2 regions of the Paenibacillus sp. FSL k6-2145 genome follow, and region 2 is predicted to be linked to the other one. Evidence: a T-box and tRNA genes for the amino acid it is inferred to sense, from the RefSeq annotation. Region 2 holds a T-box; the other holds one or more tRNA genes.
The links. A T-box is a leader RNA that pairs with one kind of tRNA and senses whether it is charged. The one in region 2 lies ahead of NZ043_RS02780 (valine--tRNA ligase), so its partner is inferred to be a tRNA-Val.

Region 1 (12,254 bases), 780 kb from region 2:
TATTAAAGATGTATTGCAAACCCAAGATCCACAGTGGGAATATTTCATTTTGGTCGGATTAATTGATCGATTGCCTGTATCTCATCTAAGTATGCTACGGTCGGATTTGGTAAGGATACTTGAGTCTCCTACACCGAGTGAGGTACTTGAGGAGTTGGATGAGGTTATCGTGGAGCTTTTGGAAAAGATGAAGGAGACCAACGAGAGGTAAGTGGAGATACTAGGCTACAATCTATATGATAAACAAGGAAAACGCCATTATGATTTTATAAAAAGAGAAAGGACTCTTCCGCCCATGGAGTTATCAAGGTCTCAGCAATTAGCTCAAGAGCATGTAACCAAATATGCAAGAAGCCGCAAAAATGAGGCGGACCAAACCATTAGGGAAATCCTTCATATGTCCAATATCGAGCTGAAGACATTTGAAGATGCTATCGCCAAACTAAAATCTCATGCAAGGATCGCGTTACACTTTCACCCAGATCGATTAGATCTGTCCATGAAAAGCGTGGCTGAAGCACTACTTGAGCAGGGGATTTATAAAAGTCAGTTTGAGACTTTCTTATCTAATGGAAGTGTATCCGCATTTTCAGGCGGTGAACGTGACGTTTGGGAAAATAAAATGTTTGGCGGAGCGTACCAAATCAACGGCTCAACCAATAGCGAACGGCCCAAGTATGGGGCACTCCATGTCATGTTACATCCCGATGGACCTGCTCCTCGTTTTGGATCATGTTACTTCCTTTTATCCACTGAGGTCTCCCAGCGTTGCACGTATACCTATTTGGATTCTCACCAAGACCCCGAGGAAAAGGGAACGTATGAGGAATTTGACCTTATTTTGGCTGCTCTCATGAGGGATGTATTCTATAGTGGTTTTGCCATTGGCGAAAGAAATCTAACGGTTCAAAAGTTCATCGGCCATATGCTCGTCAATCTTGAGAAACCCTTCCAAAATCCATCCAACCAAGAGCCAAACCGAAATCTGGACCATTATATCGAAACTCAGGTTCATGGTGACATTTCTCTTGAAAAAGATGTCAAGATGCTTGTTGCGGATCCATCATTTAAAGGCACCCATACCGGACGAATCTTGGAGCAGATTTGTCTAAAGTATTCCATTGATCTCCATTGGCACATGGGTTTTACACTATTGGTTGATGAGGTTCCTAATGATTTTCGTGGTCCTTCGATGCCTTCACTGGCCAAAAGAATTGCCAAAAGTGATTTTATTGATGCAAATATCATTGGCTCTGCAGCTATGGAATTGAAACAAAATCCAAGTCATTGGATCGATCGAGGAACCTACAAAGAAGTTCTACAAGAATTAAAATTACTCTGGCATGTTTTAGTGAGATATGGAAAGCCAGTGGAAAAGTGAAAACATTTTTCGAAATTAAAAATATTGAATATGTAGTGATAAAAATGCTAAAACAACAAATTCTTTTTCCTACTTGTTTGCGTATCTCCTGAATCTTAATTGTTAATCAATAATAGTACTCTAACAACCTTAAGCGCCTAGCCTTTCAAGGTTGTTTGTTTTTTTATCATTCAAACGGATTACTGACTATAGATTTATCTATGAATCTGTTGTGACAAAAACGAACGTATGTTTTACAAATACATTGACTTTTTGTCCGGGCAATAATATATTGTTGTCAGGACAAAAAAAGAGGTGAAGCAAATGTCCGCCAAAAAGATGGGGCGGCCTAAATCTGACAAACCCAAAAGCAGAACGATTGAGATACGTGTTGACGAGGAAATTATGAACAAGCTCGATATTTCGGCTGAGAAGCTGAATACGAATCGATCAGACATCGTTCGCAAAGGGATTGAGATGATTTACGACGAGCTCCAAAAATAAAAAGGAAGCAGCGCTAGTCCCGCGAAGAACACGCTGCTTCCTATACCGCAATCACTTGAATGAGCGACTGCATAAATATCCTACCATGTGCAGAACGTTCATTCAAGTGAGGTGCGAGAAGATATACAGGAGGATGCACATGAATTCGATATTAGAAGCATTATATAATGGACGACTTCGACCGGATGAGATGATGATGCCGACACATCCTGAATACCAAGCGTTAGGACGGCAGATTGCAGCTCTGACAGAGCAGTGGAAGAATCGATTGAGCGAGGAAGAATTCCATGAGCTTGAACAGTTATTTGACTTGTGTGGCAGATGTGAGGGCATGCATACGGAAGCAGCGTTTGCACAAGGTTTTCGTCTGGGTGCCAACATGCTCATTGAAGTCATGAGTCAGCGGGAGGAATCGGTGTTGGAGTTTAACGAAGTTTAACGATGTGAACAGAGATCCGGTTTACTTTTACAGCTAATTTCTCAGAAAATGACGTGCATACAACATGCTCATTTTGCATCATAAAATTGTATCATAAATTGATTATAACAAAGCCCTCGAATCCTCTCTGCATTCAGCAGCAGGGTTCAAGGGCTTCACTTAAACATAGAGTTAACAATATATATAGGGAAAGAACCTGTTAAACAAATTGTTCCTTAATCCGCAATATTCCCCGCCATCTTCAGACGGCGAGCAATCTCTTTGAAGTCTTCTTGCGAAATGCCTGGTGCGAATTCTTCCTCGACCGCAGGAGCTTCCGGGATCGGGAAACCTTCTGGTATACCCTGGATTACTTCCAGAGGTTGTCCATCTTCGGGGTGAGTTCCTTTCCAGATCTGACCAATGGCGTTGAAATCTTTATCACTATAGGTATACAGCTTGGTGTGTACCCCTTTTTCTTCATATTTGCGAGCCTCGTTGAAGGCTTTGTTGTTCAGTGAGGGAATAGGAACCAGCTTGGTCACATTTACGCCAGTTGCAATCTCAAGTGCTTTTGCATATGCGACAACATGCACGCCGCCACGTACCAGCAGGAAACCAACCACTTCGCGGGCTGCGGGGTGATCTGTCATCTCATATACCTTCATTTTATGCGTACGCGCTCCACATTCGAGGAAAAAGTTGTGCAACAGATCTTCGACCAGATTGCCGCTGTTGAAGACGTTTGCTCCCGTCCATGGATTACCCATAGAGTCAAAAGGCATTGCGCCTTGTGCACCTGCCAGATAGTGATAAGACAGACGAGCATCTTTCACGGAACCTAGCGGCGTATCGTCGGGTTCTTTGTACTCGGTTGATCCTCTAAGACATTTGTTAATCCCGTGAGACACCAGCTCAACATGTCCCAATTCTTCGGCCGTAATACTCATGACCAGATCATAGAAGGGCTTTAACTTTTCTTTGGAGCGAAAATTAAACGATTGATAGAGGTAGTTGTTCAACGTTGACATTTCTCCGAATTTGCCGCCGAGCAATTCCTGTATGGCTGCCGCTGCATTCGGATCGGGCTTCTCGACATTGGGAATCTCAATCAGAATTTCATCCAAGCGTTTGAACATTCGGGTGTAACCTCCTCAAAGTGGTATTGCAGAACATGTAGAAATGTTAGCCATTAAGTCAGGCTGTCATGGCCTATTACACGGTTATTCCCTTTTTTAAACATAAAATCAACCAAATGGGACTTAAGTATTGCATCGCATGCTGCATATCTTCTCCCTTTTGTTATTTCCAATTCCGTGAATTTTATGTATAATCTAACCTTTAAATGGGGCTTCCAGTTACAAGAGAATTAAGGTACATAAAGGAGTTAAAGATGAACAAACGTTGGGTAAAAATAGTGTGGATTTCGATGTTTCTGATGATGCTGATGTACATAAGCAGCGAGTCTGTCACAGCATACGCCGGTACGAACGAGGTTCAGGTGGATGAAGCAACGAGGCAGTTACTTGAGAAGAAATACGGGTTGGAACGTCCTCAGGAACTACAGACACAACAACCATTTTTCTCGGGTGACTGGGGAATGAGTTTCCGGACAGAGCCGCCTGATTCGTTGGACCGTCTTGTTCATGTGGTTCCTTTTTCCCTACGGCCACTGGCCTGGATCTTTCGTTTATTCGTGTAAAATGAAACCCGGACGGGCAATATAACAGAAATATATTGTCCCAAGGAGTGAGTGAAATGAGAATGCTCATTGTTACCGTCATGTCGGTAGTCCTGAGTTTAGCCGGAATTACATCAGGAACAGGTGGCGCCATCCCTGATTATGCGAAGTGGGGAATTATTGCGGTCAAAGAAACACAGACCAAATATAATGTGGATATTTTGGACTATAAGCACATCGGTCGTACCTCTCTAACAGCGGATCAGTCACGGGAACAGTTCAAGCTATGGGTTCGTGCCAAAGATGGCAAGCAGTTCGCGGTCTATGTGAATGTTGATTTTAATCCATCTACACAGCAATTAAAAAAAGTGCAATTTTCGGAATCGGATCGACACTGATCCGTTACTGAACTGGGTCATTACAAGTCACGTAGTTATATGAGCAGCATTATTAGAGGAACCAGACTCCCTTGATCGTTAAGGTGAAAGTCTGGTTTTTTTATTTTACAAAATCCTTTTTTTACTATTGAATAAAGAACTTATGTTCGCATATAATATGAAATACAAACAAACGTTCTTATCGGAGGGATGATAATGCTAGGGAAATATATTGGCCAGATGGTGGAGCTTGTCTACATGGATCGTGCAGGGCAGATTACGCAGCGACAGATTCGAATTAACAGTGTACGTGGAGGGATGATTAGAGCATCGGCGGGAAAAGAAGGCTCACCCCGAACATTTCTGGAGCAAGGTATTCTGGCATGGCGTCCTGTTACGGATCTGAATGGGGAGGTAAAGTATGCTGAACGACTTTGAACGCAAGATTTTGCGTATTATGGTGAACTATGCAGGACAACGGCGCAGGTTGCCGCGTATGGATGAACTAGAGAATAAGACGGGACGGAGCAGAGCTTACATTCATGAGTCATTGCTGGAGCTTGAACGCACCGGACACATCGCGTGGGAGAATCGGTCTACTCTCGAAGGGATACAGATTTTGCAGGCATGGGAACAGGTGCAACAGCCGATTCGCAAAAGCCAGCCTTCCGGGGACTCCGTAAAATATTTTACGGACTACTAATTCTAATAAGAAAACGCCAACCCGGATAACCGGATTGGCGCTTCTGTGTAACACGTACGATCTGTGCATCTATTTTAGAAGTGGGGAAGTTGGTCCAGGTTGTTGGTTGGGTCACCGTCGGCATCGCCGCGAATATACATTTCGCCATCTTTGCCTTTAAATACATTCACGCCGGCAATAGCGCCAGCCTTTACTTCTGCAAGTGCTTGTTGGTAATCCAGTACACGTCCTGCTGAAGTCTGAAAGGCTGTCAGGTCACCGTCGCCATTTTTCTGTACGGCTGTGAAACTCTCGCGTGTCGATTGATCCATGATGTCACACTCTCCTTATATGACGAGATAGGAATCTGTTTACCTGATTAGCCTATCCGAATTCTTGGGAAGTATGCATCATATGCTGATCAGACTTGCCAATGCCGAAGATTTACAGACTCTTTTTCATACGAACATGCAGAATATCTGCATCATAAAAAGGTTCTTCCGAAATTACTTCATAGCCCAGTTTCTCATAGAATTTCTGCGCCTGACATTGAGCATCCAGTAGGGAATAGGATAAACCGAGTTCACGTGCCAGTTCCTCCATCGCAAGCAGAAGCACGCGTCCATAACCGAATGAACGATGAGACTCAAGCACCGCGATCCGCTGCATTTTGGCCGTATCCTTGCTGTAATAGATCAGACGTCCTGTAGCTACAGCTTGCCCTTCCGTACTTAACAAAACGTGATGCACATCCGGACTGATGACATCGTAGTGATCAATCTCAATCTCGGCAGGCACCTGCTGCTCGATCACAAAAACGTGATTGCGAATACCCAGGGCTTGTTCCAGTTGTTCTTGCGTCGTTACATAACTAATCTCAGCTGCCAATTCCATTCCTTCTTTCTGCTCTTGCGCGACATATCAGACTGAATTATACAAAAAAATGTTTTTCCTGTATAGTGAAGTCTGGAACATATTGGGAGAGGAGGGGGTAGTGATGGGCATGACAGGCATCATGATCATTACATTGTTAATGTCGACGGGAATGATTACTCTGTTGTATTACGTTACGAAGAAAGCATACTCACGCAAGTGGGATGAAGATGAGTAATTCACCTGTTAATCTTCACGGTAATACTTCACTGCTTCCTCGTGGAGAATATACATCTTGAATTACAGACTTGGAGTATACGTCCAGCCAGACGGGCAGAGATTCAACATTTTCATTGGGTTGTTTTAACTGTTGGAATTGAACCGTATGTTCATCCCGCTCCAAGCCGCAACCAGTAACGGTTGTACTGAGAATCATAAGCCCAGCAAAGAGAAAGAAGCTTTTGGTAAATGTATGTTTATTGGATTTTGACCGTTTTGTTAAATTTCTCATAGGGAATTCACCTCGTTGTAGAAATGGTAATCTTTCCTTTATTGTGCACCATTTCGGGTGAATTATAACCAAATAAATCATTGACAATGAACACGGTTACTTGATATGATACTGTTACTTGATTGGGAAATAATTATGTATCATGATCTGTTAGCTCAGCTAAAGATAGTGGTATGACCGTTAACATCTTAATTATTACAGGGCGATAGCTCAGCGGGAGAGCATTATCTTGACAGGGTAAGGGTCGTGGGTTCGATCCCCACTCGTCCTATATGTAAAATGAAAGGCAACTCCTTTTGAGAATTATATCTCAAGAGGGGTTGTTTTTTTTATAATAATATTGCTACCTCCAATAACATATGTAGGTGGTTTTTGTTGATAATAAATATACTTAATGGTACAGGTTCTTTCCTCTTTTTTTAAACAAAACTTAAATAAAACATAAATTCAGCGTAAGGTTCGTCTTCTATACTTGGTTCTGAGATCAACAGACACTTTTTAGAGGAGAGAACTTATGAATTATTCAAGTCTATTTACATCAAAGTTAGCCAGAGTAGGGATCGCGGGTACACTCGCCTTAATACTAGCAACAAGCCCACTTGCCAACATGGGGGTTATTGCCGCGGAAGCAGTCCCATCACTTGTTTCTACGAAGATGCATAACACACAGAAAGACTCCCTGGAGCATGCCCCAATTCAATACCAGATCCAGGCTCGGCTGAATGAGAAGGACATGACTCTCCGGGGTAACGAAAAGATTACGTACCGTAACACAAGCAAGGATACTCTGAAGCAAGTAGTCCTCCATACGTATGCTGATGCGAACCTGTCGAAGTCTACACAGGCGAGCATGTACCAACAGCATAATGAAAAGATTAGTAAAGATCATCAAGAGAAGACAGCGGAGGACTTTCTGGGTGGCATCGATATTCAGGCTGTAACAGCAGATAGCCAATCGCTGGATTTCCATAAGGAAAACCAAGCGTTGACCGTACAGTTGAAAGAGCCCGTTCAACCAGGTGAATCGGTATCATTCCAACTGGAGTTTCAGTTGAATATACCCTATGGCACACAGCGAGTTTCCTACTATAAGGACATGATCAATGGTGCACACTGGTTCCCGGTGATGTCTGTATACGACGAGGTTAAGCATCAATGGAACAAGGCACCGTATAGTCGAACATTTGAGAGCGATTATTACACCTCATCGGACTTTGAAGTTCAATTAAATGTTCCTGATGAGTATCAGGTAGCCATGCCGGGTATAATCACCACTCAAGACAGTACAGAACATGGTCGTAAAGTTGTTTCTGCTGTGGCTGAGAATACAAGGGAGTTTGCATTCTTTGCTAGTCCAAACCTTCAGGTGGAGAGGGTTACCCGTAACGGTCTGACGGTGGAATACTATTATTACAACGATGATCCATCCAAGAAAAAGATCGTTGACCGGTACATTAATCAGGCATTCAAGGTCATCGATTTCTATAGTGAGAAATATGGCAAGTATCCTTATCCAGAGTTTCGGATTGTTGAGACGTATGTACAAGGTGTAGCCGTGGAGTATGCGAGGCTCATTCAGATGGGACAGATTCAAAGCGGTGCTGTTCCAGAGAAAGATACGACATTTGTGCATGAGATTGCGCATCAGTGGTTTCATGCATTAATTGGGAATAATTCAGAGAAAGAGTCTTTCCTGGATGAAGGATTTGCAGATTTTTCGATGGTCTATTTTGCCGAGAAACACGGAGACAAGCTTAATGGCTTTAGATCCTTACAGTTTGATGATTCATCCGTAGAGGTGGCGATTGCGTCAACGAATGATGAGGTAGAGGACTTGGCTAGTCTGGTCTTCTATCAAAAAGGACGACAAGCGATATACCAGTTTTACCGCTCCGTCGGTGAAGAGAAGTTTGATCAATTTATGAAAGAATATTTCAATCGATACGTGTACCAGAATGCAACGATTGATGGACTTCTTCATACCATTGAAGATGTGCTCGGAAAAGAACAGCGTATGGAAATGGAGACAGCACTATATAAACCTAATTTTGTGTTGAAGCCTGAATACCAGCTGTCGTTGGAAGAGCGAACCGCCTATTTGCATGACGTTTTTCAATTACAGTATCAGACAGTCATGAAACTGATTCCGGATTTACCTTTTGAAGTTATGAACCGCATGATGGATAAAGTTCTTCAGGGTGAGCGTTTAACCATTGTGCTCAGTGATCGGGTAAGCAAGATAGCAGACAAGCAGCAGGAAGCAATCGTGAGTCAGCTGACCTCGTTTTTGGATATGAGTGGTGTGAAGTATGACGTGGTTAGGGATCGCCGTGAACTGAAGCAAAAATTGAAAAAGGACATGGCTACCAGCAACCTGATTGTGATTGGCAATGCGAAGTCAAACGGAGTGGTGCAGGCTTTGAAATCCAGCATCATGGACCGGGCGAATCAGATTGGTTTTGACTGGAAGCAGACTATGAAGCAACCGCTGGCTGCCGGCGCGTACATTACCAAACATCCTTATAATCAGAATCGGTTGATGCTTCACTATTTCTGGAATGAAGATCATCTAAGTGAGGCAAGATTTGAACCATTTATGATGAAAATACAACAAACTATCGGATTCACTAACGACTTTTACCAGTACTATGTATTGGATAACCAAGGCAAGGAGAAATCCGATAAAAAAGTTGCGAATCCCATATCTTCACTTTTTGCGGAGTAAATAGTACAAATTTTTCCTTCAACAGGTTAGCCAATTCTTATTGGTTAGCCTGTTTAGTCTTGTTATGAAAAACCAGACTTAGAATAATAGGCTGCAAGATGGGCATAATGCTTTAACAGAAAGGTAACTTCATGAATATACTTATCGGGAGAATACAATAGGAGGGATTAATATGAAGGATCAACATTATCCGGGCGTACCAATGAAAGGGACAATGGCTGATTGCAACGGTAAAGGAATTAAAGGAATCACTAAAATGAAAGCGTATTCATATAGTGCTAGAATTCGCCCTATCATTCGTATTTCTCAGGAGTCAGCTGCGAATGAGGGTAATGTTGTTGATTATTCAATCCTATTAAAGGACGCTTCGGATGTTTTATATTCGCGACCGGTAACGGGTAATACCCCGTTCACGAAGGAGTTGAGTTCCCATGTCTATGACTGAGAATATTGCTCAGGCAGCACTCGAAGCAGCGATGAAGGCGAATAGGGCCATTGCACCTTATGACTATTGTGATGCAGAATCCAGACACATGTACACGCCTCAATTTGATAAAAAAATGGACAATCCTATATATACCGCTGCGATGGCGGGTTTGCAATCGATCTACTGGTTTCGGGCAATCAAAGTGAAGGGGCTTATCCCTGATGCGAAAGCAGATTATTATGCTACGTATTCTACCAACCATAATCGTATCGGTGGAATTGGACTTGCGTATTCCAACAGCCCGACAGGACCATGGACCAAACACGGACAGGTATATCTCGATACTGTGGTGGGGAATTCGACGGAAACGCCATTTGTGATCTGGAACGATGAAGAACAATTGTTCTTTATGTATTATCAACAAAACGGACTTGGAATCAATCAATCGACGGCACTTGCAACCTCTGTAGACATGATTAACTGGACAAGAGTGGGTTTGATTTTGGACAAACCTCCCGGTTTCCCAGGTGATGGTCATACCGGTTACTTCTCGTGTTTTAGAAATGGTGGCAAATGGATCGGTTTCTCGGTAATGGGCGGCGGTGACTTTGGCCGTAAATGTATCTGGCATTCTCATGACGGACGTAGCTGGTTAGCTGATCCAAGACCATTAATGGGTGGTAATGATGCGACTTTATCAGCGGAAGAAAACATTTCGAGACCCAATGCAGGTGTATTTATGTACAAAGGGAGCATGTGGTGGCTGGGCATGTTATCGGCTTATGCTTCAGGTGGGGTTACGACTGTAGCTCGGCCTGCCATTGCCAAGATCAGCGCAGACTTCCGTCAACTGTTGGACAAACCTTCAGATATATATTTTCCGGCATTGAATTGGGAAACGACCAACATGCAATCCTTGATGGTGTCCGTTATGGACGGTGTAGTGTACGTGTATTACAATACCGATCATAATATCGGTGTAGCCTATTCGGTGGGGGTGTAGAGATGATTATACGTGATGCAGCGGGTCAGATTGTGCCCTTTGGAAAGGTCCACAAACAGCTTGTGGCCGATTTTCTATACGGAACGTTACCGGATTGGGTGGAGGTTGTGGGCACCCCTACGTTTGAGCCTTTGCCCGACAGAGGGACCATAACAGTTACAACACCGACCACGGCAGGAGCGACGGCAGAGTTGAAAATGAAACATCTGATTGACAGCTCGAAAGTAACAGCAATTGCAATTACTTTGGAAGCGCTACAATTCAACGGGAATATTGGAATATCAGTTCAGGTTGGCATTAAATCCAAGGATAGCAAGGCCGGCATCACCTTTTTTCATAACGTTAATCAGAAGTATGGTATGGTCCGAGCCTATAAAGCAGATGGAACGTACACGGATTTTAAGCAAAACATGGTTTTCTTCACCACCCAAGGTTTGGCGGGAGATGAGGCGCAGAATCGTAAGAACCTGACGGTGCTGCTCTGCACCGGGTTACAGTTCTCGGCGGGGTTCGAAAGACCTTCCGTGTGGCTTGGTGCGGATGATCAGTATGGAGGTGTTGCTGCTGACCTGAGTGGTGGGTTGTTCCAACATGGAGAATTGCAATGTCTGTTGAAACTCACCACAAGCAAGGCTGAGGCCAAGTATTTCAAATGTGCACAGATGAAAGTGGATATCTGGAGTAACTAATCAAACTGGGGAGCAGTCTGAAGACGAACAAGGAGCCTGATTGGAAGGGAGTAACAACATACTACGCCAAGCTGGGATTGGAGAAACTTGAATTGGGATGCTGAAGAAAATAAATAGATGATCTGCATGGATCGGTCAATAACTTACTGGCAGTAATAGGGTACCTAAACACCTGACGCTTTGAAAAAGAAGTGCAGTGTTTGGGTACCTTTTTTATTTAGAGAAGGTTCATCATTGTACCGCCTGCTGCACCAGCAGCGACAACGATCCACGGTGGTACTTTCCAAAAAACGAGCATTAGAAACAACATGCATACCAGGGCAAAATCAACAGGAGTCAGGATCGCAGTTGTCCAAAGCGGATCGTACAACGACGCCAACAAAATACCTACAACGGCTGCATTAATTCCGAGTAATGCATCTTGAGTTTTCGAGCTTTTGCATAAAGAATTCCAGAAGGGCAATGCGCCTACGATCAGAAGGAAAGCTGGCAAAAAGATAGCGATCGTTGCAACCAAAGCTCCTGGAATGCCACGCATCATCGCTCCTAAATAACTGGCAAAGGTGAACAATGGTCCGGGTACAGCTTGTGCTGCTCCATATCCCGCCAAAAAATCGGACTTGTTGATCATACCTGCCGGGACGAATTCACGTTCCAGTAACGGAAGTACAACATGCCCTCCGCCAAATACGAGTGATCCTGAACGGTAGAAGCTATCAAAGAATAACAGCCACCCCGAACGATCAAAGGGTGTGAGTAACGGGAGAAGAATCAGGATTCCAAAGAACGTAGCCAAACAGACGATTGCCAAGTTACGATTCACAGGGACAGACAAGTCTACTGTTTTAAACTCAGTCATTTTACTAAAATGAACCATCCCTATTACGCCTGCAATAACAATAAAAAGGATTGGAGTGAACGCAGTCTGCCACACAAGAGTCGCCGCTGCAGTAAAGATAGCGATGGTTGCCCTGTAGCGGTCAGGAGTTAGTTTTTGCCCCATG
Region 2 (12,254 bases):
CTTCACAGCTTCGGGTTGAGTCGCGCAAGTCACAACGGGTACTCCCGGCTTGATAATACCTGCCTTTTCTCCAGCAATCTGCTCAATCGTATCTCCAAGCACATCCGTATGATCCATACCAATGTTGGTGATGACGGACACAACAGGTGCGACAATATTCGTTACGTCCATCCTTCCCCCTAGCCCCGTCTCCCATACCACAACGTCAGGGTAACACTCCTCTGCATAGTACAGAAGCGCGAGAGCCGTGGACACCTCAAACATCGTGGGTGATCCAAGCGGAGTGGAGGCCATTTCCATGACCAGTGGTTGTAATCGATTCGAGAGCTTAAGCAGGATTTCTTCAGGAATATCCTCACCGTTGTATTGAAAACGGTTTGTAAACTTGGTGATATAAGGCGACGTAAAGGTACCCACATCATATCCAGCCTGAAGAAGCACTGACGTCAAAAAAGCGCAAGTCGAACCTTTGCCGTTCGTTCCCGCGACATGAATAAATTTGAGACGTTGGTGTGGATTGCCTAACATGGACATCAGACTCTCGATTCGTTCCAATCCAGGTCGGATGCCAAAAGGAATAAGGCCATTGATCCAGTCCACGGCCTCGTTATACGTAAGTAAAGGAGCTGCTGCATCTGTCCCGTCTAATTCCGTCATCTGATTCACCTTCGGTCCCGAGTTTGAGTGAAAAAAGCGGCCGGATGGCATAATCGCTCTCCATCCGACCCAAATATATTAACCTTTAAGTTCCTTGATTCGTGCAATCACTTTATCCCGTTTATCGGAATAATCTGCTTGCTTGGCGCGCTCTTCCTCAATAACTTTGGCAGGAGCTTTGGCAACAAAGCCTTCGTTCGCCAGTTTTTTCTCTACACGGAGAACTTCGCCCTCAAGGTTCTCCAACTCTTTCTCCAAACGAGCCACTTCCTGCTCGATATCAATGAGACCTGCGAGCGGCAAGTATAGTTCTGCCCCCGTAATGATCGCAGTCATTGCCTTATCCGGTGAGTTTAAATCCAGCCCACTATCGAACTCGGACGTATTACAGAAACGTTTGATGTAGTGACTGTTACGCTCAATGATGCTGGACGTCTCAGCACTATTTGCTTTGACCATCAACTCGATCTTTTTGCTCATCGGCACGTTCACTTCTGCACGAATGTTTCGAACTGCACGAATGGTATCCATGAGCAGGTTCATCTCGGCAACAGCCTCTGGGTTCTCAAGAGCAGGATCATATACCGGCCATGCTGCCAACGTAATGGTCTCACCTTCATGTGGCAGATGCTGCCAGATCTCTTCGGAGATGTATGGCATAAACGGATGAATCAGGCGCATCGTCTGATCCAGAACATAAGCAAGCACGGATTGTGTTTTCTTCTTGGCAACCGGATCTTCCCCATAGAAGGACAGCTTAGCAAACTCAATGTACCAGTCACACAGGTCATCCCAGATAAAGTTATACAACACACGACCCGTTTCCCCAAATTCATACGCTTCGATTAGACGCGTAATATCGCGGGAAGTTTCGTTCAGACGGTGCAAAATCCAATAATCCGCTGTACCAAGCTCTCCGCTAATGTCACGTTCCTCATAAGTGAATCCTTCCAGATTCATCAATGCAAAGCGCGAAGCATTCCAGATCTTGTTGGCGAAATTCCGAGCCTGTTCCACCCGTTCCCAACGGAAACGGAGATCCTGACCTGGCGTGCTGCTGGTTGAGATCATGTAACGCATTGCATCTGCGCCGTATTTCTCAATCACATCCAGCGGATCTACACCGTTGCCCAGTGATTTGGACATTTTGCGTCCATCTGCATCACGAACAAGACCATGCATCAGCACATCCTTGAACGGAATCTCATCGGTGAATTCCAATGCAGTGAAAATCATACGTGCAACCCAGAAATATATGATGTCATACCCTGTCACAAGTACACTTGTCGGATAATAACGTTTCAGGTCTTCCGTATCTTCCGGCCAGCCTAGTGTGGAGAATGGCCATAAGCCGGAGCTAAACCAAGTATCGAGTACGTCTTCGTCCTGTCTGAGCTTGCGTCCAGCATACTCTGGCAGCGTTGTTGGATCTTCAGCAGATACAATGATTTCACCCGTTTCTTCATCATACCAAGCAGGAATACGATGTCCCCACCACAGTTGACGGGAAATACACCAGTCACGAACGTTTTCGATCCAGTTCAGATAGGTTTTCTCAAAACGATCTGGAACAAAATTAACTCCTTCACCACTCTGTTGTTTCTTAATCGCTCTCTCTGCAAGTGGCTTCATCTCAACGAACCACTGTGTAGACAGATACGGCTCAACAACAGCTCCGGTACGCTCACTGTGTCCAACCTGATGCGTGTGATCCTCGATATTGATCAATACGCCCTGCTCTTTCAAGTCAGCAACAATCTGCTTGCGGCAGTCACTGCGATCCAGTCCCTGATACTTGCCAGCCTCAGCATTCATTGTGCCGCTCTCATCCATTACCGTAATTTGAGGCAGATCATGACGAAGACCTACTTCAAAGTCATTTGGATCATGTGCAGGCGTGATTTTAACTGCACCACTCCCGAACTCTTTATCCACATAATCATCAGCGATAATTGGAATTTCGCGTCCAATGATAGGCAGTACAAGTACTTTACCAATCATATCTGCATAACGCTCATCCTTCGGATGAACAGCAACCGCTGTATCACCCAGCATCGTTTCAGGACGCGTTGTTGCCACTGTAACGTAGCCACTCCCGTCTTTGAGCGGGTAACGCAGATGGTACAAGTGACCCTGAACCTCTTTATATTCAACCTCAATGTCGGACAGAGCTGTCCGGTTCACCGGATCCCAGTTAATGATGCGTTTGCCTCGGTAAATAAGGCCTTTTTCATACAGTTGAACAAATACTTTACGAACCGCTTGGGACAGACCTTCATCCAGCGTAAAACGTTCACGTGAGTAATCAAGCGACAATCCCATTTTGCCCCATTGTTGACGAATGGTAGTGGCATATTGATCTTTCCAGTCCCATACTTTCTCCAGAAACTTCTCCCGTCCCAGATCATAACGAGTCAGACCTTCTTCACGCAGCTTCTGCTCCACTTTGGTTTGGGTAGCAATACCTGCATGGTCGGAACCTGGAAGCCATAGTGCGTCGTAACCTTGCATCCGTTTGGTACGGATCAGAATATCCTGCAGTGTAAAATCAAGCGCATGTCCAATGTGCAGCATCCCGGTTACATTCGGGGGTGGAATTACAATCGTATACGGCTCGGCATCCTTACGTTGACCGGCTTTGAAATATCCGCGCTCCATCCAGGTGGAGTACCATTTGTCCTCTGCCGCCTTAGGATCGTAAGTGGTCGGCATTTCTGTTGCAGCTGATTTTTTTTCCTCAGACATGTGTCATTCCTCCGTTACTTCATCATCTTCGCCAAAAAAAACAAAAAAACCTTTCATCCATCAAAGGACGAAAGGTTAGCTTTCGCGGTACCACCTTTGTTTCACGCCTACAGCAAGATAGACTTCACCCTCTGTACATGACGTGACACTTCAAGCAGATAACGGCTGCTACCGGCCCATCCTACCTCAGAAATAAATGACGATAAATCTCATTCATCTCTTGTATTCAAACAGGCAACTCCCGGGCGACTTCGATCAGTTGGTTCCTGCGGAATCTCACAGCGCTGCAATTCCACTCTCTGAAAGGTCATACTGTCTACTACTCCCGTTCCACGTTGTTCTTCAAAAAACCTACACACATCATACCTTGCTCGTGCGCGATAGTCAACCTGACAACAGCGGATAAAGAGCGCTGGAATGCAGGTTCAGGACGAATCATGCAAAAACCCGCAATCCTCAAGGGGATCACGGGTCATAACGAAGGCTTTAAGTACGGATTAAGGGATGTACAATATCTGACCTTCTTCCACAACCTGCTCAGATAATCGGTTATACAACTGAAGTTCCCTCGTGCTCAATTGATATCGATCTGCAATGGCATCCAGTGTGTCTTCTCGCTGAACGATGCACAGTTTCACCTTGCGGAATGGGGTCTGGTCGACAATCGTTCCCAGGAACAGGTTCTTCCATTCCACATCATCAGCTGGATATGTTTCTTCCTGTACCACACCCGCAGGAACCTCATCGCCTCGCTCCACTTCAGCATCGCGTGCCGCTCTGCCCGAGGATAACAAGGAAGAGATACCTACGCCCTCTTCTTGCCGTGGTGCGGATTCTTTTTTGCTGCCAAAAGCAACCTTCAGCTCCGGCTTGTCTTCCGTCTCAGCCACAGGTTCAGGAACAAATGCTTCGTTCTGTACGAACTCGTCTGCCCCAGTCGCTTCAAAAGACGGTCGGTCTTCCTCAGCGTTGCCTGGTGGTTCAGACGAAGCAAATACACCTTGCCAGTTCTCCGCCTGTGATTCGCTCGGGACATCGGCAACTGCCTGATTCTCCTGCTGAGGTACAGATCTCGCTGATTCGAAGTGCCATACCTCTGGTGCGTCCGGTACATCCGGTGCTGCCAACTCATTAGATGATTGAGCAGTAGGCTCTGTGACTGCTTGATCTGCACTTCTCGAGTTCGCAGGCAATGCATCCACGGAAGGCTCGGACCAACCCGAAGACTCATCTTCCAGAGGCAGCAATGGTTCCGACTCAGGGTAAGAAGCTAACCGATCTGCGGTCTCAGCCATAAATGACGAGATCGGAGAAGGTTCGCTGTATTGCTCATGAGATGCCAATTCATCCCCATTCTCTGTCAGGGAGGCGGGATCTTCGTTTACATCAGGTTGTCTGTTTTCGTTAGCGTACTCCGCACTTTGCTCCTCAGATTGAATTGGCTCGGCCGATGACGAATCCGCATATTCTTGCTGCCATTCTTCGCTATTCCTTAATGTCTCTTCCCTTGTAGACAGGTCAGCGAATTCCGGGGCACCATATGCAAGTTCTGCTGCATTCGCAAGTCTCTCTTCCTCACTCCGCTGGAGCAGGTACTCTTGTGCAAATGTGTTGGGGTCGCTGCCTGTCTGTGCTGCTTCATCGGAACGGTTGGATTGCTGAGCATCAGGTGAATGAACAACTGTAAACTCATCTGCTGACCACACTTGTGGCTCTTCAACAGGAAACCCCTCGATGCCTCGCAGCGACAATACGCCTGTAATGTTCAGACTGCGATTGGATAACAGATCCACGTCAAAATTTTCGATCTCGATGGAAATATCCTCAATCGATCTGACCCGGTTCAGCGGCACTGTGATCTCCACGGGAATAAAATGTTTGAGCTCCTCTGAAGCCTCATTTTCTCCTCTGTACGCACCTGTAAGTAAAAGATGCCCTCTTAACGTGGCATGATCATCCTGCCCTATGACTTGAATGCGCGGGTATAGTTCAATCTCCTCCAATTCCTCAATCGCAGGGACTCCCTCAGACAAATGAACGCGCTCATAAATATCGAACCGCAAACCATAAGGTTGATTCAACAAAGGTGGCGTCCTCCTTTCGGCATATGTTCACCATGATCCTTCTCATGGGACTGATCCATGGTCCAAATCCTTCGTTACCCCATCTATATGCCTTGAATGAGAGGAGCATGCCACCTTTTGAAAAACCTTGCTATATATGTTCAACTCATGGTTATTTACACTGTCACTCCAATGACAGAACAACCCTCTGATCGCTGTTATCCCCAGATTTTTTTCATTCCTTTTTATAAAAGGGAAAATCCGGGGATAGCTTATGCTTCCGAAGCAGCTTTCTTTCAGAAAGCTTTTAGGCGAACGCTTTGCTTCTTCTGGTTGTTTCTATCCTTTCCGTTTTCGTGTAAATAGTTAGTCGAACTTAAATAGTGTATTAGTAAGCCACCTCACGCTCTGCCAATTGTGTGAAATCGGATGGCCAAGGGTCGCTCACTTCAATCATCGCTCCGGTTAACGGATGACTAAACCTAAGCATCTCTCCGTGAAGTGCTTGTCGCCCAATGGCATCCGCTCTACCTCCATACAACGCATCACCAATGAGCGGGTGTCCCGCGTAGCTCAGGTGTACACGAATTTGGTGTGTACGTCCTGTATCCAGCTTTAATCGTACAAGGGTTGCTCGTTCCCACACTTCGACGATCTCTACATGAGTAACAGCTTCCTGTCCACCTTCCGAGACACGCCTGCGCTGTTTGTGATGTCTGTCCTTGCCAATCGGAGCATCAATTTTGTGGAGTTCAAGGGGGATTTGTCCACCTGCAATGGCTACATAATGACGGCCAATCTCTTTGCGACGCATCGCTTCATCCAGTTTGGCGAGGGCAAAAGCATTTTTGGCATATAGGACAGGTCCCGTTGTATCCTCATCCAGTCGATGAACATGGCGTACACTCGCCTGTATTCCGTTCATTTCATAATAGGAGGCAACCACATGATCCAGCGTGATGGCCTGATCAGCACGGCTTCCATCTGGATGCAGTTTCATGCCTGCCGGTTTGTGCATAACCAGACAGAAATCATCCTCAAACAATACATCCACATCAGCCCAGCGTGGCTCAACATCGATTGGCTGGGACGCAAAAAGGGCCAGCCGAAGCCGGTCCCCTGCAAGTTGTATTCCTTGGTTTGATTTCAGCTGACGAAGCAGTTTCTCCGGAAACTGAAGCTCAGACAATAGCCATTGCTCTGCAGCCATCGGTTTGTCTGAACTGCCTGTTACGGCTTTCCCTGGCATCAGCTCAAGCCATTCCCCGCGGCGTTTCCAACTTTTGATGGTCATAGCGATTGAAGAGCTTTACGATTCGCCTCAATCGTATCGTCAATATCCTGCTCTGTATGCACACCAGAGACAAACATACCTTCGTATTGCGAAGGAGCAACACTCACACCTTGATCAATCATGGCCGCAAAATAACGACGGAATTGATCCAGATTGCTTTCTTTGGCAATATCATAATTAGTTACGGGAACGGCACTGAAGAATGGACAAACCATGGAACCCACACGGTTGATGGTTATCGCAACACCCGTCTCAGCTGCATTTTTCTCGAATCCGGCTTGCAGACGTGCAGACAATGTCTCCAGACGGTCATAGACCTCTGGTGTTAACAATTTGAGCGTCGTATATCCTGCGGCCATAGCCAGCGGGTTCCCACTAAGTGTACCCGCCTGATAGATCGGTCCTGTTGGAGCAATCTGTTCCATCAGATCGCGACGGCCACCATAAGCACCAACCGGGAGTCCGCCACCGATCACTTTACCCAGACAAGTCAGGTCAGGTGTAACCCCATACCGTCCCTGAGCACAGTTCAACCCTACGCGGAAACCGGTCATGACTTCGTCAAAAATAAGCAGGCTGCCATATTGGGTCGTCAAACTGCGCAGGCCTTCAAGGAAACCGGAAGCCGGAGGTACAACCCCCATGTTACCTGCCACAGGTTCCACAATAACAGCGGCCAGTTCTTCACCATAACGTTCAAAAGCAAGCTTAACGGACTCCAGATCGTTGTAAGGTACCGTAATTGTATTCACAGCTACACCTTCAGGTACACCTGGACTATCCGGCAGACCCAGTGTTGCAACACCTGAACCCGCCTTGATCAGCAAGCTGTCGGCATGTCCATGATATGATCCTTCAAACTTCAGAATTTTACTGCGTCCGGTTACTCCGCGTGCCAGTCGAATGGCACTCATCGTTGCTTCCGTACCGGAATTAACCATCCGCACGATATCGATAGAAGGTACACGCTCACAGACGAGTTTTGCCATCTCGGTCTCCAGCAAGGTAGGCGCACCAAAACTTGTTCCTTTGAGGGCTGTCTCACGCAAAGCTTCTACAACGTCAGGGTGTGCATGTCCCATAATGAGTGGGCCCCACGATCCCACATAGTCAATAAAAACATTGCCATCAATATCGTAGATTTTGGACCCTTCGCCGCGTTCTGCATAGATCGGAGTAAGTCCCACCGATTTGAATGCGCGTACAGGGCTGTTCACACCCCCGGGTATGTACTGCTTCGCTTCCTCAAACGCGCTGCGTGAGCGCTCATCATTTCGACGATTACCTTGTTGTGCAGTCATGAATATCCTCCTTAATGTAATTTATTTTATTTCTCAGCCAACCAGCGTGAAGCGTCTTTTCCGTAGTAGGTAATGATCATATCTGCACCTGCGCGTTTCATGCTGAGCAGGATTTCCATGGCGACTTTTTTCTCATCGATCCAGCCTTGAATCGCCGCCGCCTTCACCATGGCATACTCGCCACTTACATTATAGGCAACAAGCGGAAGATCAAATTGATCCTTGATGGTGCGCATAACATCCAGATAGGAAAGGGATGGTTTTACCATCAACATGTCCGCTCCTTCGAGCACATCCGTCTCTGCTTCACGCAAGGCTTCACGCGCGTTCGCCGGGTCCATCTGATACGACTTGCGGTCTCCGAATTGTGGCGTGGAATCTGCCGCCTCGCGGAATGGGCCATAGAATGCAGATGCATATTTAACAGAGTAAGACATAATCGGAATGTGACTGAATCCATTCTCATCCAGCCCGGCACGGATCGCTTGTACAAATCCATCCATCATGTTGGATGGTGCAATAATGTCCGCTCCTGCTTTGGCTTGTGACACTGCAGTTTGCACGAGCAGATCCAATGATTCGTCATTTAATACATCTCCGCAGATATGGCCGTCAATCTCCACGGTGTGTACCATACCGCAGTGACCGTGATCCGTGAATTCACACAGACAAGTATCCGCAACAACCAGCAGTTCTGGATACCAGGATTTGATCAATCTCGTCGCTTCCTGCACGATGCCATCTTCAGCGAAGCCAGATGAACCCACACTGTCCTTGGTCTCCGGAATACCGAACAATAACACGGCTGGAATTCCCAGCTCGGCAATTTCCGTTACTTCCTCCTGAAGACGATCCAGCGAAAAGCGGAATACGCCAGGCATGGATTTAATTTCAGATTTTACATTTTCTCCATACGTAACATAGATTGGTTGAATAAAATCATCCACGGTCAGATGGGTCTCTCTAACCATATTGCGAATACCTGCGGATTGACGTAAACGGCGATGCCGTACAATTGGAAAACTCATACGAGTAAAACCTCCCTGAAAGTTAAATAGAGCAAAAAGGGAAGCGCGCTGGTATCCTATCGAATTCAGCACGCTTCATATGTTGACATGATTACATGTGTATTAATTTCGAAGAGCGCCTTCTTTGGTGCCTGACCGTTTCCAGTCGCATAGCACTGTGATCAAGCTATCCATCGTGGCTTCCTCTGCCATCAGTGTAACCTTTAGTCCAGCGGCTTCTGCCGTCTTCGCTGTAACAGGTCCGATACACGCAACCTCCACATCTTTCAATAAAGGCAGTGGATCTTGCAACCCCATACGTTTCAACATACTCATGAAGTTGGTAACTGTGGACGAACTTGTAAAGGTCACCGCATGAATACCACCTTCTTCAAGCAGCTTGAGCAGTTCATCATCATTCTCACCCGCGAGGATCGTATCGTAGGTGATGGCTTCGGTGACCTGAAGTCCTCGTTCTCTCAACTGATCACGTAACCATGTACGTGCAAGATCACCGTGCGGAAGCAATACTCTCTGACCTTCCTTCAATTCGCTTTCAAAAGCCTCAAGCATACCTTCGGCCTGGAAAGGACCTTTGACAACCTCTGCAACGATGCCATGTTTGCGCAAAGCATCTGCCGTGGAAGGTCCTACGGCGGCAATTCTCGCTTGATGAATCGAGCGAATATCCTTGCCTTCCTGTTCCAGATGGCGGAAGAAAAACTCCACGCCGTTCACACTTGTGAAAAACACCCAGTCATAGGTATTTAAAGCACTGAAGGCGTCTTTGACACTTTGCTGCGCAGATTCACTGGACGGCATGACCGTCTCAATAACCGGAAACTCATACGGTTCCCCGCCGAGTTCCTCAATGCGATTCACCAGTTCACTCGCCTGACTGCGAGCACGGGTTACCAGAATTCGTTTGCCAAACAGCGGCAGCGCTTCTGCCCATTTCAATTGTTCCCTTTGATTGACGACATCCCCCACCACAATAACAGCTGGTGGTTGAAAATTGGCTGCGATCACTTTCGCTTCTATATCCTCAAGGGTACCTGTAAGGGTATCCTGTTCCGCTCGTGTTCCCCAACGAATCAGAGCGACCGGTGTTTGCGCTGGACGACCATGACGAATCAATTGTTCGCTGATATATCCAATTTTGGCAACCCCCATCATAAATACCAGTGTACCCGTTGCATTCGTCACTTTATCCCAATGGATACTGCGATCAAGCTTGTCCGGACTCTCGTGCCCCGTAATAATAGAGATGGAAGATGCATAGTCACGGTGAGTCACAGGAATTCCGGCATACGCAGGTACACTTATTGCAGCGGTTACCCCAGGCACAATCTCAAACGGAATCCCGTTTTTGTACAGCAAACCTGCCTCTTCGCCCACGCGTCCAAAGATCGTTGGATCCCCACCCTTAAGCCGAACCACAACCTTGCCTTCAAGAGCCAGATCAACCAACAGTTGATTGATCTCTTCCTGTTTCATCGTATGCCGATCCGGGCGCTTGCCCACGTAAATCTTGACTGCGCCGGGTTTCATTTGTTTCAACAATCTCGGACTTGCCAAACGATCATAGACTACAGCATCGGCTTTACCGATGGATTCCCACCCTTTTACCGTAATCAGCTTTGCATCCCCAGGACCTGCTCCTACCAAAAAGACCTTTCCCACCATGTCTTCATCCCCTAACTTCTGCCAGTATCTGCTCTGCTCCCCGTTCAATCAATCTCCAAGCCACTTCTTCACCCAGACGAACCGGGTCTTTGCCGATCAGAGCTTCCTTAAGAATCAGTCCACCATCCGGCGTGCCGACCATACCTGTTAATTGTAACGTGTTTTCACCATTCAGGGAATCCGCATCTTCCTGAGGCAGCCATACCGCATGAGCACCAATTGGAACCTGACAGCCCCCATTCAATACACTGAGAAAACGGCGTTCCGCCTGTACAGGAAATGCTGTCTCCGGATCGTTATACAGCTGCAGCAAGTGCAATAGTTCCTCATCGTCTTCACGACATTCGATACCAAGCGCGCCTTGACCCACTGCCGGAAGGCAAGCTGTTTCCGTCAGGTATTCTGTGATCCGGTCTTCCCAGCCCATACGGTACAATCCTGCAGCTGCCAGAATAATCGCATCGAATCCTTCGGTCTCCAGCTTCCGCAGACGGGAATCAATATTGCCGCGAATCGATTCCAATTGCAAATCTGGACGGTAGGCCTTTAATTGACTCGACCGGCGCAGACTGCTTGTTCCGACTCTAGCTCCTTCTGGCAGTTGATCCAGAGTAAGTCCACCATTGGAGATCAGCGCATCCCGTGGATCTGCACGACGGGGAATAGCACCATTGATTAATCCTTCGGGTAACTCGGAGGGCATATCCTTCATGCTATGCACAGCCATATCAATCGTACGATCAAGCATCGCCTGTTCAATCTCTTTGACAAACAAACCTTTGCCTCCGACTTTTGACAACGTTACATCCAGAATGAGATCTCCCTTGGTAACAATCTTATGTACTTCAAAGTCAAAAGCTAATCCTTCCCGCTCACAAATATCACGTAAATCCTGAATGACATGGCCTGTCTGGGTTAGCGCAAGCGCGCTCTGTCTACTTCCAACTTTAATTGTACGCATATCTACACTTCCTCCTGATTACGGGATATCCAGTCCCCGATTTCTTCTTCGGTCCACCACCGAAAATGGCCTGTACGAATATCTTCTAATATGTGCATTTCAGTTAATTGCCGAAGCAACGCACTTCTGAGACTTGAAGATGATACGCGTGACTTCACCTCGGTCCTCATCTGGTGCAAAAACTCAAGGTACGTCTCATACTCATCACCGAACTGTCGTTCGAGTGTGGCACGTATCTCCGCAGCTGCTGCCGGTCCCGCTCCTGCTGTGGATATCGCTATGCTTAATCTCCCGCGCCTTACCACGCTTGGTGTAATAAAGCTGCTGTGCTCCGAACACATTGCGTCATTCACCAATACGCCCGCAGCCTCAGCATCCCGAACCACAGTTGAATTGACCTCTGAATGGTCAGTCGCTGCATATACGAGAAAGGCCCCCCGCAAATCTCCATTGCGGTAGGACCGGTCTATCCATTGAATTCGGGATTCATGATGCAGTTGTTGTAATACGGGAGTAAGCTCCGGACTAATGACCGTAATC

Region 1: it encodes a tRNA-Val, which carries the amino acid that the T-box ahead of NZ043_RS02780 (valine--tRNA ligase) is inferred to sense. The anticodon was not compared.

Annotation. Positions count from the first base shown of each region.
Region 1 is NZ_CP150267.1:6,954,612-6,966,865, reverse strand. Features, by position in the region: gene NZ043_RS30885 (DUF5071 domain-containing protein) at 1-211, shown strand, start outside; gene NZ043_RS30880 (DUF3626 domain-containing protein) at 296-1,381, shown strand; gene NZ043_RS30875 (ribbon-helix-helix domain-containing protein) at 1,685-1,864, shown strand; gene NZ043_RS30870 (DUF6809 family protein) at 2,004-2,303, shown strand; gene NZ043_RS30865 (manganese catalase family protein) at 2,519-3,421, opposite strand; gene NZ043_RS30860 (hypothetical protein) at 3,676-3,984, shown strand; gene NZ043_RS30855 (DUF3889 domain-containing protein) at 4,041-4,361, shown strand; gene NZ043_RS30850 (hypothetical protein) at 4,557-4,778, shown strand; gene NZ043_RS30845 (hypothetical protein) at 4,762-5,043, shown strand; gene NZ043_RS30840 (DUF3892 domain-containing protein) at 5,118-5,354, opposite strand; gene NZ043_RS30835 (GNAT family N-acetyltransferase) at 5,467-5,910, opposite strand; gene NZ043_RS30830 (hypothetical protein) at 6,149-6,406, opposite strand; tRNA gene NZ043_RS30825 (tRNA-Val) at 6,606-6,677, shown strand; gene NZ043_RS30820 (M1 family metallopeptidase) at 6,921-9,131, shown strand; gene NZ043_RS30815 (hypothetical protein) at 9,304-9,576, shown strand; gene NZ043_RS30810 (hypothetical protein) at 9,563-10,561, shown strand; gene NZ043_RS30805 (hypothetical protein) at 10,564-11,250, shown strand; gene NZ043_RS30800 (chromate transporter) at 11,468-12,254, opposite strand, start outside.
Region 2 is NZ_CP150267.1:619,173-631,426, forward strand. Features, by position in the region: gene NZ043_RS02775 (folylpolyglutamate synthase/dihydrofolate synthase family protein) at 1-657, opposite strand, end outside; gene NZ043_RS02780 (valine--tRNA ligase) at 736-3,402, opposite strand; T-box leader at 3,463-3,744, opposite strand; gene NZ043_RS02785 (LysM peptidoglycan-binding domain-containing protein) at 3,900-5,486, opposite strand; gene NZ043_RS02790 (RluA family pseudouridine synthase) at 5,854-6,759, opposite strand; gene hemL (glutamate-1-semialdehyde 2,1-aminomutase) at 6,756-8,060, opposite strand; gene hemB (porphobilinogen synthase) at 8,087-9,088, opposite strand; gene cobA (uroporphyrinogen-III C-methyltransferase) at 9,191-10,753, opposite strand; gene hemC (hydroxymethylbilane synthase) at 10,758-11,714, opposite strand; gene NZ043_RS02815 (bifunctional precorrin-2 dehydrogenase/sirohydrochlorin ferrochelatase) at 11,717-12,254, opposite strand, start outside.